Regions from separate parts of the Aliamphritea ceti genome, predicted to be linked through region 2. Evidence: predicted binding sites of a transcription regulator. Region 2 holds the regulator's gene; each other region holds the start of a gene.
What was found. The regulator FNR, encoded in region 2, switches genes on or off when oxygen is low (the NO sensors DNR and NnrR bind a similar motif). The targets are predictions, from matches to a motif close to TTGATNTANATCAA.
Positions count from the first base shown of each region.

Region 1 (4,753 bases), 2.3 Mb from region 2:
TTCATGGTTGCGGGCCGTTTTGTATTGCCGAACAACGAAGGTGACAGTAAAGCTGTCAGTACGTTGGAATACTTCAAAGACACTTATGGTGTTGATTACGAACTGATGGAAGTTCGTGTACCTGAAGACAGTACACTGGTTGATAAGACGCTGGCAGAAATTGAACGGCCATATCAGGTACGTGTTACTGCAGCTCAGTTTACTAACGGTATTCGTCGAATTGGTGCCGGTGGTTTAGAGCGTAGTGTGGGTATCGAATCTAACACTATTCTGGCAATCATGGGTTCTGCTGATGCGTTGGATAAGTTTACAGCGGACTTTGAATTGGATCGTCGTCCGGAGCTGGACTCATTTTCTGAAGCTTTATCTGCTGCTAAGGCGGGTATCGCAGAAGTTGTTATTCCGCCAAGCTCTCAATTGGTAGGCAAGTCTGCCCAGGATGTTCGTTTACGTAACGCTTATGGTCTGGCGATGGTTGCTATGCACCGGGCTGGCGAAACGTCAATGGCAGGTCAGGGCATCCGTACTGTTGAGTTTCAGGCGGGTGATACGCTGGTATGTCACACCACTTGGGAAGCCCTTAACCGGGTGGCACAGGACCGGCTGAACTTTATTGTTGTTACCAGTAACTATCCGAAAGAAGATCTGCGCCCGCATAAAGTAGGCTGGGCTCTGGGTTTCTTCCTGATTGCCTTAACTATGGTGCTGTTCACAGATATTCGTCTTTCTATTGCGCTGTTAACCGGTGCTGTGGGCATGGTTCTATCTGGTGTAATGAGCATCGAAGAGGCTTATGAATCAGTTAGCTGGAAGACAGTGTTTCTGTTAGCCAGTTTGATTCCTTTAGGTATGGCGGTCGAGACGACAGGTACTGCAGCCTGGATTGCTGATCAGACGCTTAGCTTGCTGGATGGCATGCCTATCTGGGGATTACAGCTGGCTGTTGCTGTGCTGGCGACTTTCTTTACCCTGGTAATGTCTAACGTAGGTGCAACCGTTCTGTTGGTGCCTCTGGCTGTAAACATCGCGATTGGTGCGGGAGCAGACCCAGCAGTATTTGCGTTGACAGTTGCTTTAGCGACTTCCAACTCCTTTCTGATTCCTACGCATCAGGTGAATGCGCTGATTATGGGACCTGGTGGCTATCGGGTACCGGACTTCATGAAAGCCGGTGGTGTGATGACGCTACTGTTCTTAGTTGTACTGATTGTAATGATGAATGTAGTGTTTTGATTCGCCGTTATACTCACTGAAAAAGGCGCCGTAAGGCGCCTTTTTTGTATTTTTAGCTGTTCAGTTTTTTGTCGGCAGATGTTCATAGCGCTGATCGGTCAGGGTATTCATAAAGGCGACAAGAGCGTCAATGCGCTTGTTATCCAGTGCGGGTCCGGATTCCAGTTCTTTCAGTGCAATATTTTCTGGAATTTCCGGTGATTGCCACTGCTTACCGGTTTCCGGGTTAATCTGGCGTTTAGCGCTACGGCTGTTGTATTTGTTGTAAAAAAGAATAACTGTGCGTAAGTCCTGGAACACACCGTTGTGCATATAAGGGCCGGTCACCGCAACATTGCGTAGCGTGGGTACTTTGAACTTACCTGCCTGGGCTGGGTCTTCAACAGCTGGATTATCCAGCAGACCGCGGTCCTTATGTTCAGGGCTTACACCGTTTACTGCCCGTAAGTCATTATTTACAGGCGTACCAATATTGAAGTACTGGTAATTTGTAAAAGTTTCCTGATTCATACCGGGCCGGGTTTTCAGTTGGTGACACTGGTTACAGTTAGTAAACTGCTGAGAAAAAAACAGGGTACGCCCCAGTTCCTCTGCGTCGGTCAGTTGATACTCACCTTTAAGGTAGCGATCGTATTTTGAGTCAAATGGGGCGAAGAAGTCGGTGCTTTCAAAGGTTGCGATACTGTCGGCCATTGCCAGGTATGCCTGTTCAGCATCGTTAAGTACTTCTGGGCCATAGAGTTTATTAAAGCTCTCTCGGTAACTGGCGTTTTCCAGTAAGCGTTGCAAGATAGCTGTGTTGTCCGGCATAGCCATTTCGACAGGGTTTGTTGGTGGGCCCATAGCTTGTTCTGCGAGCGTATTTACCCGTCCATCATGAAACTGACCGCCCTGATACTTACCATCTTTTAATTCAAAGGCTGGGCTAAATAGTGCGTAGGCCGCTGTCGGAGCATTACGGTCACCGACAGATGTATTATCGCTGCCCAGTGATGCTGCACCTTTAACGCCGTTATCCCGTGGATCAGCAAAACCTGTGCTTGGGTTATGGCAGGTTGCGCAGCTTTGATTGCGATTAACTGACAGGTTTACATCAAAGAAAAGCGCCTTACCAAGTTCTGCTTTTGTTGTGAATACCGGTTCGGCAGCATGCGCCAGACTGGTCGCTGTCATCAAGATCATAACGTATGGCAATGGAGCAGATCGAGTCATAATAGATAATTCAAATGATAATTAGTTTGATTCGGTATTCTAACATAGCCCTGCGAATGTTATGTCAGTTCTGTTTGATCCTGATCAGTTTAGGTAGTGTTTCTAGCCATAATTATCTGTTTTAGTCGCAGTTGTGAAACATAAGTAACAGCCGTTGGTGTGGGCATTTAATCAGTTGGCGGATGCCTTCATTGCGTCAGGGTCGATGATGTTGCTGATCAAGTAATATGTTTTGAACTGAAATACCGGTAAGCCTGAGTCAGATAGCGTGACATGCAGTTTGAATGGGAGGAGGTTTGAAATGTACTTTCGGTATAGCTTTTTGATCTGTTGCGTTTGGTTGTCAATTACTTTGTAACTATGATGCAGGGATATAGTGGCAGTCTCAGGAAGTGCCTGTGACGATCCTGTGAATCCTGTTGAGATAAAGGAGCTTCCGGTTATGCAGCATATTGAAGAGATCAGTCGGGAAGCACGGGCATGCCGGGTATGTGAAGCAGCACTGCCTCATGGTGTACGTCCTGTATTTCAGGCAGCAGCTGAAGCGCCTATTCTGATAGCTGGTCAGGCACCTGGGCGCAGGGTGCATGCCAGCGGTATTCCTTTCGATGACCCCAGTGGGGATCGGTTACGTCAGTGGCTTGGCGTGGATAAAGCAACATTTTATGACCCTGCTTGCTTTGCAATTATTCCAATGGGTTTTTGTTACCCAGGAACTGGGAAGTCAGGTGATCTTGCGCCCCGTAAAGAGTGTGCTGCTATATGGCGTGAAAAGATGTTAGCTGCTTTACCGGCGTTAGAATTGAATCTTTTAATAGGGCAATACGCGCAGGAATGGCATTTAGGAAAGAGTAAGCAAACTCTGACAGAGCGGGTTCATGACTGGCGGACATACTATGATGTGGCGCCGGGTCTGGTTAGGCATTTGCCTTTGCCTCACCCTAGTCCGCGCAATAATATCTGGCTGAAACGTAATCCATGGTTCGAAGAAAATATTATACCGGAGCTGCAGCGGCTGGTGGCGGACTTATTAAATAAAAAAAGAGCATCCTGAAAGATGCTCTGTTAAAACGCTTAGTGTGTGAAAAGCGTGAGGTCTGAGAAAAAGCAATTCCCGTTTATTTCTTTGCCAGGCTGGTAAATTTTTCCTGTTGTTCAGGCGTCAACTCTGCGTAAACTTTCTGCTTCAGCTCGGCTTTACTACGGATAAGGGTAGCGGCGGCGTCCTGTCCCTGTTTAATTAGCGTTTCAACCTGCTGCGAGTAGTCTGTATCCGCAACGTTCAGGTTCTTAAGGTCCTGGCGTAGAGATTTCATTTCACGCATTTGCTGACGCATATTTACGAATTGCTGATCAAACAATGGTGCCAGAGTGTCTTCCTGAGCATCTGTCAGTTCCAGCTTTTTATCGAGACGCTCAAGGGACATTCCCTGCATACCGAACTTACCGTGACGGCCCTTTCCGTGTTCACCTCGCTCGGAATATTCACCTTTACCACAGCCATAGCCTTCGCTGTTGCCCGCCTGAGCGGCGCCTATACCTAAAGTAGTCAGGCCAACTGTTGCAGTAGTGATCGCGATAATGATTGATTTGCGCATGATGTATCTCCTTTGGGGATTGCGTCTGATTCGATGACTGCAGTATGTGAGATGTCTGTGCTAAGTTGGGTTAAGTCGATGTAAAGTTAGGTAAAGGCTGTGCAAGGTATCCTGCTTTTGCTTATTCTGGCTAACATAAGCAGGGATATTAGAGATAACAGAGGCAGATTGAATATGGCTGAACAGCCACAGATTTTATTGATAGATGACGACCCTGAGCTGTGTCAGTTGATGGGTGAATACCTGTCTCATGAGGGTTTTGAGATTAGTTTTGCACACAGTGCTGAAGAAGCGTTACCGCGTTTGCAGAATAATGCTTTCAGCTTACTGATTCTGGATATCATGATGCCGGGCCAGAGTGGTCTTGAGTTGTTGCAACAGATTCGTCCGGCAGTGCAGATACCGGTGATTATGCTGACAGGGCGGGGAGATGATGTTGACCGGATACTTGGTTTGGAAATGGGGGCGGACGATTATCTGGCGAAACCCTGTAACCCACGTGAACTGGTTGCCCGCATTCGGGCGGTGCTTCGCCGGGCAAAGCCTCAGGCGCGTGCTGATGAGCAGCATCAGTTAGGTATGCATGGTATTACGCTGGATACTGCCTGCCGTGAAGTGCAGGTAAACAGCGTTGATTTACCGCTGACCAGTGCTGAGTTTAATGTGTTGGCGCAGTTGATGCTACATGCTGGTCAGGTTGTAAGTAAGGA
Region 1 is NZ_AP025282.1:4,840,535-4,845,287, reverse strand. Features, by position in the region: gene OCU49_RS21985 (SLC13 family permease) at 1-1,233, shown strand, start outside; gene OCU49_RS21980 (cytochrome-c peroxidase) at 1,294-2,445, opposite strand; gene OCU49_RS21975 (uracil-DNA glycosylase family protein) at 2,888-3,499, shown strand; gene OCU49_RS21970 (Spy/CpxP family protein refolding chaperone) at 3,564-4,043, opposite strand; gene OCU49_RS21965 (response regulator) at 4,218-4,753, shown strand, end outside.
Region 1: the regulator FNR is predicted to act here: its motif matches at 2,520-2,533, upstream of OCU49_RS21980 (cytochrome-c peroxidase).

Region 2 (4,753 bases):
TCCGGCCCCCGTTACACCTCCTACCCTACCGCAATTCAGTTTGACCCTTCTCTGGAAGCCAGCGATCTGGTCGACTGCGGACAAAACACAGCCGATATTAGCACTCCCTTATCTTTATATGTGCATATCCCCTTCTGTGCCCACGTTTGTTACTACTGCGCCTGTAACAAAGTCATCACCCGTAACCGCAAAAAAGCTCAGCCCTATCTGGACACCCTTTATCAGGAAATGGCTCAGCTATCGAAGTGGTATTCAAAAGACCGCATTGTTGAACAACTTCACTGGGGCGGCGGCACACCAACCTTCATCAGTAACGAACAAATGACCGAACTGATGCAGGCAATGCGTGACAACTTTAATCTGTTAGATGATGACAGCGGCGATTATTCAATCGAGATTGATCCGCGGGAAGTTGATAACGAAACACTTCAGGTACTGCGTAACATTGGCTTTAACCGTATCAGCCTTGGTGTACAGGATGTCGAACTCAAAGTGCAGCAAGCTGTAAACCGTGTACAACCTGTAGAAGAAGTTGCTGCAGTATTGCACGAAGCCCGCAGACTCGGCTTCCGTTCTATCAATATGGATCTGATATACGGTTTGCCACATCAGACACTGGAAAGCTTTAAGCAGACGCTGGCCACTATTATCGAGCTAAGCCCAGACCGCTTGTCAGTATTTAACTATGCGCATATGCCAGATCGCTTCCGTTCTCAGAAACACATTCAGGCTGAAGATTTACCAAGCCCTGAAACGAAACTGGCGATTCTGGAAACGACTATAGCTATGCTGACTGATGCAGGTTATGTCTATATCGGTATGGACCACTTCGCCAAGCCTGATGATGAACTGGCCATTGCACAGCGCAATAATCAGCTTCACCGTAATTTTCAGGGCTACACCACCCATAAAGAATGCGACCTGGTCGCGATGGGGGTTTCGTCCATCAGTCAGATTGGTGATGTCTATTACCAGAACCAGCATGACATGCGCCTTTATACAGACGCCGTAGAAGCAGATATTCATGCCATTAACCGTGGTGTCACTCTCAGCCTGGATGATCGCATTCGCAGAGCAGTTATCACCCAGCTGATCTGTCACTTTGAGCTGGATAAAGATCGCATCGAAGCAGACTTTGATATCCGCTTTGATGACTACTTTGCAGAAGAACTCACAGAAATTGAACAGTTTGCTGAAGACGGCCTGATCAGTCTGGAAAAAGATAACCGTGAACTGCTGGCAACAGGTAGCGGCAGGTTATTAATCCGCCGGATCTGCATGACATTTGATGCTTACATTCCAAAGCGAACGGCTACTCAGGGATACTCCCGAATCATTTGATTGATAGCGTTACGGCCCTGTAAATTAATCTCTCAGGGCCGTACATCAAACGGGTTTGAGCAATTCCCTTACTTTTTTTGTGCTTTGTACGACAAAAGTAACGTGCTGAGGTCTAAACTACTTCAACCCGTACTAAAATTACTTCATAATCTGATTCAATAAAGATATATGAACTAATCACAGGACTTGATAATGAGTGACACAAAGGCAACCGATCGCAAAGTACACAGCATTTCACAGGTACATTGCAGCACCTGTAGCCTGAGCTCACTGTGTCTTCCTGTTTCCCTGAACCTGACTGAAATGGATCGCCTCGATAATATTATCGAGAAGAGCCGTCCGTTGAAGAAAGGTGAACATCTGTTCCATCAGGGAGATTCATTTTCATCTATCTATGCCATTCGCGCAGGCAGTATCAAAAGCTATAGCCTTACGAACCAGGGCGAAGAACAAATCACTGGCTTTTACTTCCCGGGTGAACTGGTTGGCTTCAGTGGTTTTGACGAAAACGAATATCCAATTTCAGCCAAAGTACTGGAAACCACTACCGTATGTGAGATTCCTTTCCCACGGCTGGACGAACTGTCAGGACAGCTTCCTGAGCTGCGCCGTCAGGTATTGCGTACACTGAGTAAAGAAGTACGTGAAGATCAGCAAATGATGCTGCTACTCAGTAAGAAAAATGCTGAGCAGCGTATTGCTACCTTCCTGTTCAAACTTTCTTCCCGCTATAAAGCACGTGGTTACTCTGCCACTCAGTTCCGTTTATCCATGTCACGGAATGAAATCGGTAACTTCCTGGGTCTGGCAGTAGAAACCGTCAGCCGTATCTTCACCCGTTTCCAGAAAAATGGCCTGATTACCGTTGAAGGTAAGGAAATTGAACTGATTCAACTGGAAGAAATCCAGCTGCTGTCAGGCGACTGTGTGGCTGAAGAAGACAGTGACGCTCGCATCAATACTAATCAGATGGACTAGCCTTCCGGACAGGAAAGCGCCAGAATATACCTACATACTGTAAATTTTCAGAATTACACCCTGTTGTAAGGATTCTTCATGTCTTTTGATGAATGTTATATAAAGTCGGTAATGCGTACGATTCCGGACTGGCCGGAAGAAGGCATTATGTTTCGCGATATCACGCCACTATTTAAAGACCCTAAAGCGTTACGCATGATCAGCGACGCTTTCATCCAGCGTTATATTGATTCAGATATTACCCACATCGCCAGCATCGACGCCCGCGGCTTTCTGATCGGATCAATCATGGCCTATCAGTTGAATATCCCACTGGTGCTGGTCCGTAAGAAAGGCAAATTGCCGGGTGCAACTATTTCTCAGGAATACAAACTGGAATACGGCAGTGCCACCGTCGAAATGCAGGCCGACGCCGTCACTAAAGGCGATAATGTACTTATCTTTGATGATCTGATTGCCACCGGCGGAACAGTACTGGCCGCCAGCACTATTATTAAAGAGCTGGGCGCCAGCGTTGCTGAAGTTGCAACCCTGATCAATCTGCCTGACTTACAAGGCTCACGTAAAATTCAGGAAGCCGGCATTCCGGTTTTCAGCCTTATGTCTTACGAAGGTTTATAAACCCAGTTTACCTGGCTACATTTGCCTACCTACTACAGCCCTGTACTAACAGGGCTGTTTTATTTCTGCACCAAAATACTAAACAACTCTTAAAAAACAATAAGTTAGATAAGCCCATCCCAGTATACTCACCATTCTGCTGAGAAACGTAGCAAACTGTCACAAAAATCGCTTACAATCGATCAACGTCGTTGGCGCACCTATGAAGAATTACTGCTTATATTTAGCAATTCAGAGCGCCTGAATCAGCCATGCGAGAGACTACTGCATGGACAAAACAGCCTTGAGTTAATAATAAAAATGAAACTGAGACTGCTACCGTTTATCACCTTATTGGTGAGTGTATTTATCAGCCATTTAAGCTGGGCTCAACCTGCCCAGAAACTGGCACTATCGCCTATCAGCCAACCTGATGATGCACGATCATCAGAAGATGCGCTGCCTGAACTGATCAATTTGCAGCAAGACGCGCAGATTGCCGGCAACCGCTTTGCCCTCATTCTGGTCAGCCAGCCAAACTGTCAGTACTGTGAATTAATCACTCGCGAAATTCTGATGCCGATGCAGCTCAGCGGCAAATATGATAAGAAGCTACTGTTCCGAAAGCTGACCATTTTTGATGACAGCAACACCATTATCGACTTCAACGGCAACCGGGTAGACGCCACTGTATTTGCTAACCGATACAACTCAGCATTTACCCCCACCCTGTTGTTTGTTGACCCTAATGACGGTAAGGTGCTGACCGACAAAATGGTTGGTATCAACACCATCGACCTGTATGGATTCTATGTAGACCGTGCCGTTAATAAAGCACGCAAAGCATTACGCTATAAGCTGCTAGCATCCAAATAAATCCGGCAAGCCATCTGCCGGTATTGTCAGACTTCATCAGCCTCCTTTGTCTCATCTCAGGCAAAGGGGGCTTTTTATCGATTTACAGTTTCAGGGATCAAGGCACGCTATGTGGTTTAAAAACGCAATTTTCTATCGGTTCTCTCAATCTTTCGATCACACTGCAGAAGCACTGGAAGCTAAGCTGGAAGACAAAGCCTTCACTCCATGTGGCAGCCAGGAACTGAGCCGTTTTGGCTGGGTTAGCCCAAGCAACGGCATGTCAGACATGCTGGTGCATTCCGGCCAGGGCTTTATGTTGATTGCGGCACAGAAAGAAGAAAAAATGCTGCCATCATCAGTAATCAAGCAGAAGCTGGAAGCTAAAGTTAAAATCATCGAGCACGAACAGGCACGTAAAGTTTACCGCAAAGAACGTGACCAGCTTAAAGATGAAATCGTCATTGATCTTCTACCCCGTGCTTTCAGCAAGTACCAGACAACTCATGCGCTGATAGCGCCTCAGCATGGCTTACTCATTGTTGACGCCAGCAGCCATAAACGCGCAGAAGAACTGCTTAGTCACCTGCGTACCGAACTGGGATCACTGCCAGTCGTACTGCCCGACGTTAACCATTCACCATCCGCTATTATGTCTCAGTGGCTGGAAAGCGCAGATACCCGTCCACATGACTTTGTTATTATGGATGAATGTGAACTACGGGATACCAGTGTTGAAAACGGCGTAATCCGTTGTAAAGGTCAGGACCTTGAGAGCGATGAAATTCGCCAGCACCTGGAAGCCGGCAAGCGCATCTCCAAGCTGGCTGTCGACTGGCAGGAAAGTCTTAACTTCATCATTCAGGACGACCTGTGCCTGAAGCGCCTGAAGCTTTCTGACTCCCTGAAAGAGAAGCTTGACCAGGACAGCCCGGACGAAGCTATGGAACGTTTTGATGCAGAATTCGTTTCTATGTCA
Region 2 is NZ_AP025282.1:1,901,709-1,906,461, reverse strand. Features, by position in the region: gene hemN (oxygen-independent coproporphyrinogen III oxidase) at 1-1,341, shown strand, start outside; gene fnr (fumarate/nitrate reduction transcriptional regulator Fnr) at 1,534-2,319, shown strand; gene OCU49_RS08705 (adenine phosphoribosyltransferase) at 2,398-2,940, shown strand; gene OCU49_RS08700 (thioredoxin family protein) at 3,241-3,795, shown strand; gene rdgC (recombination-associated protein RdgC) at 3,905-4,753, shown strand, end outside.

Region 3 (4,753 bases), 640 kb from region 2:
CGAGCTTATGATTAATAAACTCGTAAGACAGTCCATGAAACCCATATTTATGAATGCCGGCTTCACTATATTCACGGGGAATTGCGTAATACTTTTCTTCTGCAGCGTGGCTGTGATGGAACATAGTATCAAAGCTTGCAACCTGAATGGCTGAAGGGATCAGCTCCTGACAGACTTGTATAAGTTTTAAATTATAAGGCTGATGTAACGGTGCAAGTGGAATGAGTGTTTCAAGTTTTTGCATGACATCATCAGTCACTAGAACCGGTGCGGTGAACATGTCCCCACCGTGCACGACTCTATGACCGAAGGCGCATATTTCTGCATCCAGAAATTGAGCATCAATCCATTCCATCACATATTTCAGGCAGGCCTGATGACGCTCTTCCTTAGGTATATCTGTCAGCGGTAAGTCGTTTTGTTCAACACTGGCTTCACGGCCAAACGCTTTATCGCGTCGAACAAGTACCTGTGCCTGTTCAAGAATATTACTGAAGCGAAATCTGTACAGGCATTCGTCGTGGTCTGCATAACGGATAAAGAGTGCACATTTAAGGCTGGATGAACCGCCGTTTACGGTAAGGATTAAGCTCATGAGTCTGTCAGAATCTCTGTTAAGGATTGATGCTTATGTTGTACGGTTAATGCAGCCAATGCGCAGGATGCCAGGCGCGCATCACTGCCATCTGCCCGACTATTCAGCACTATAGGCACGCTCGCCCCGAGTACTAAGCCTGCAGAACGGGCGTTAGCTAAATATATCAGTTGTTTGGCCAGCATGTTGGCCGCTTCTAAGTCCGGCGCCAGGAGGATATCGGCATCACCACTGACCGGAGACTGAATATGTTTATCTCTGGCTGCCTGTAGCGATATAGCATTATCGAAGGCTAGAGGACCATCAACAATAGCGCCGTGAATTTGATGTCTGTCGGCCATTTTACACAGCGCCGCAGCATCAATTGTACTGGGCATACCAGGTTTTACTTTTTCAATAGCAGCAAGGATTGCTGCTTTAGGTGTTGTGATACCCAGAGATAAGCAAAGGTCGATGGCATTTTGTAGTATGTCGGCTTTTACTTGCAGATCCGGGGTGACGTTAATAGCAGCGTCAGTAATTACAAGTGGTTTATGATAACGGGGAATATCCAGCAAAAAAGCATGGCTTAGTCTGCGCTCGATTCTGAGCCCGCTGGCTTTATTCAGAATAGCACTGAGTAATTCTGCCGATGCGAGATCGCCTTTCATCAGAGCGCTTACAGTACCTTTACTGGCAAGCTGAACAGCTTTTTCGGCTGCTGCATGGCTATGGGCAGTGTCGATAATAGGGTACTGGCTAATGTCCCTTTGCAGCTTTTTAGCTTGTACCTGAATGCGTTGGGCTGGTCCAATTAGAACCGGAGCGATAATTCCTTTCTCTGCGGCATCAAGTGCACCATTAAGGCCGTTTGGTTCAACAGGATGGACTATGGCTGTTTTTAAAGGCGGATATTGATGTGACTGGCTAATGATGTGGTCAAAGCGGGAAAGCGTCATTGGGCTATCTCTGCAGTGTCTTATCGATAGACGTATTCTGCGCGGTGCTATGTTGCACTGCAATATATAAATACCAGATATGCGAAGATCAGCAGTAAGATTTGATATTCATTGATGTGCGACAAAAGTTTAACTTTGAAGAAATCAGGTCATTATTGAATGGTATGAAAGTAACGAAAACAGATTAAGCCCGGCATTGAATACCGGACTTGATTAGGGTTGTATCTGGAGCGATTTTATAAATGAATTTGAATTAGCCGCTGAATATCAGGCAGTTTTGAGTTTTTCCTGATAAGGAGGCCAGCCCATTGGTTTTCCACCCAACAGGTGAAGATGAATATGATAAACAGTTTGTCCGCCATCTTCGTTACAGTTGAATACCGTGCGATAGCCGTCTTCAGCGAAGCCTGCCTGTTTAGCAATGCTGTTAGCTGCTAAAACCATATGCCCAACAAGCTCACAGTCTTCAGGTCCAATATCATTAATGGTCGCAATGTGTTTGCGGGGAATAATCAGTACATGGGTAGGGGCTTCAGGATTAATGTCGTTAAAAGCGATAACTTTGTCATCTTCGTAAACGATTTGAGCAGGTATTTCCTGCTTAAGAATTTTACAGAAAAGGCAATCCATGATGCGTCCTTAAGTGTTGTCTTATTGGCTTTGTGGTTGATACTAATAGGGGCTGGCTGAATAAGCTATAGACCGGGGGAAAACAGGCGCCGGTGGTGCAGGCGCCAATAAGTTATTCTGCGGTTGCAGCTTCTGGCTGCAGAGGGCAGTGGAAGTTTTTTTGTACATTTCCTTCCGGAGTGACAGATTCCATATGGATATCAAATCCCCAGAGGATATGTAAATGCTTGAGGACTTCGAAAGTTGAGTCTCCAAGCGGCTGGCCGCTGTGTATGTAATGGCGCAGCGTTAGCGAGCGGTCACCTCTGACGTCAACGTTATACACTTGTATATTAGGTTCTCGGTTACCGATATTGTATTGCGCCGCAAGATTTTCGCGAACCTTCTGATAGCCGCTGTTATTGTGAATAGCACTTATTTGTAATGTGCTGCTACGGCTGTCATCGTCAATTGTGAACAACTTAAGTTCGCGAATCATGTTAGGGGACAAAAACTGTAAAATGAAGCTTTCGTCTTTATAGTTCCGCATCGCGTCCTGAATCGTTTCATTCCAGTCACTGCCAGCGATATCCGGGAACCATTCACGATCCTCATCGGTTGGGTTTTCACAAATACGACGGATATCCTGCATCATCCCATAGCCGAGCGCATAAGGGTTTATACCGCTAAAGTAAGGTGAGTCGAATGGAGGCTGATAGACTACGCTGGTATGAGAGTGAAGAAACTCCATGATAAAGCCATCGGTCACCAGACCTTCATCATGCAGATGATTTAATAAGGTGTAATGCCAGAAACAGGCCCAGCCTTCGTTCATTACCTGAGTTTGGCGCTGAGGATAAAAGTACTGCGCAATTTTACGAACAATCCGTACCAGTTCACGTTGCCATGATTCAAGCAATGGTGCATTTTTTTCAATAAAGTAAAGTAAGTTTTCCTCAGGATCTTTGGGAAAGCGTATTTCATGTACAACTTCTTCAGAATCTTTTTTGGGGATGGTATTCCAGAGCTGATTTATATGCCTCTGAACGTATTCTTCACGTTCCGCCTGGCGGGCTTTTTCTTCATCGGGGGTAATGGGTTGAGGTCGCTGATATCGGTTTACACCGTAATTCATTAGGGCGTGACAGGCATCGAGGATTTGTTCTACTGCCTCCAGGCCATGGCGCTCTTCGCATTTTGCGATGTAGTTTTTGGCAAATAGCAGATAGTCGATAATTGCTGAGGCATCTGTCCAGGTTCGGAACAGATAGTTACCTTTGAAGAATGAATTATGGCCATAGCAGGCGTGGGCAATAACGAGCGCCTGCATCGTCATAGTGTTTTCTTCCATTAGGTAAGAAATACATGGATCTGAGTTAATAACTATTTCGTATGCAAGGCCCATTTGGCCGCGTTTGTACTGCTGCTCTGTGGAGACAAACTGTTTGCCGTACGACCAGTGGTTATAATTCAGCGGCATACCTACAGAAGAGTATGCGTCCATCATCTGTTCAGAGGTGATTACTTCAATCTGGTTAGGGTATGTATCCAGGCCATAGTGTTTTGCAACCCGGGATATTTCTGCATCATATTTTTGGATCAGTTCGAAAGTCCACTCTGACCCGGTAGAAATCGGCTCGCGCTTCTTCATATAAGGTCACTCCTTTTTCTCGAACAGCTTACGGAATACAGGATAGATATCCGCAGCTTCGGTGATGTTATGCATCGCAAAACTTTCTTCAAACTGTTCTTGTATCTGTTGGTATTCCAGCCAGAGGTTCTGGGGCGGGCCAGTAGTGATTTCGATATACGCGAAGTATTGTGTGAGTGGCAGGATCTGTTCCTGCAGTACTTGCTTGCAAATGTGTGAGTCGCCATCCCAGTTATCGCCGTCTGAGGCCTGTGCGACATATATGTTCCAGTCGTTACTTGGATAACGGTCGCGAATGATATCAGCGGACAGATTCAGCGCGCTGGAAACGATGGTGCCGCCGGTTTCGCGAGAATAGAAAAATTCCTGTTCATCTACCTCTTTTGCGTGGGTATGGTGGCGCACAAATACCAGCTCTATCTGTTTATAGTTTCGGTTCAGAAACAGATAGAGAAGGATAAAGAAGCGCTTGGCGATATCTTTTATCGATTGAGTCATTGAACCGGATACGTCCATGATACAGAGCATCATCGCTTTACTGCTGGGCACAGGAGTGCGTATCAGGTTGTTATATTTAAGATCGAACTCATCAATAAACGGCATACGCTTGATGCGTTTTTTTAGCACCTCGATCTGTTCTTCAATATCCGCCATTTTCAGTTTGGCACTTTCGTCCGGGAGCATTAATTCAAGTTGATCCAGTTCCTTTTTCAGAATCCGGATTTCACGCCGTTCTTTACCTGAGAGCGCAATACGTCGGGCCTGTGCTGATCGCAGTGAACGGATAACATTAAGCTTGTCCGGGGAGCCCACGCTGGTAAAGCCTGCTCTGCGGGTCTCAAAGCTGGTGGCATCCCGCAGCTGTTTTTTGATCATGTAAGGCAGCTCAAGGTCTTCAAACATGAAGTCCAGAAACTCTTCCTGGTTGATCTGGAAGGTGAAGTCATCTTCACCTTCCCC
Region 3 is NZ_AP025282.1:1,265,398-1,270,150, forward strand. Features, by position in the region: gene OCU49_RS05775 (acetate/propionate family kinase) at 1-595, opposite strand, end outside; gene OCU49_RS05780 (bifunctional enoyl-CoA hydratase/phosphate acetyltransferase) at 592-1,533, opposite strand; gene OCU49_RS05785 (histidine triad nucleotide-binding protein) at 1,801-2,163, opposite strand; gene OCU49_RS05790 (SpoVR family protein) at 2,276-3,793, opposite strand; gene OCU49_RS05795 (YeaH/YhbH family protein) at 3,800-4,753, opposite strand, start outside.
Region 3: the regulator FNR is predicted to act here: its motif matches at 1,645-1,658, upstream of OCU49_RS05780 (bifunctional enoyl-CoA hydratase/phosphate acetyltransferase).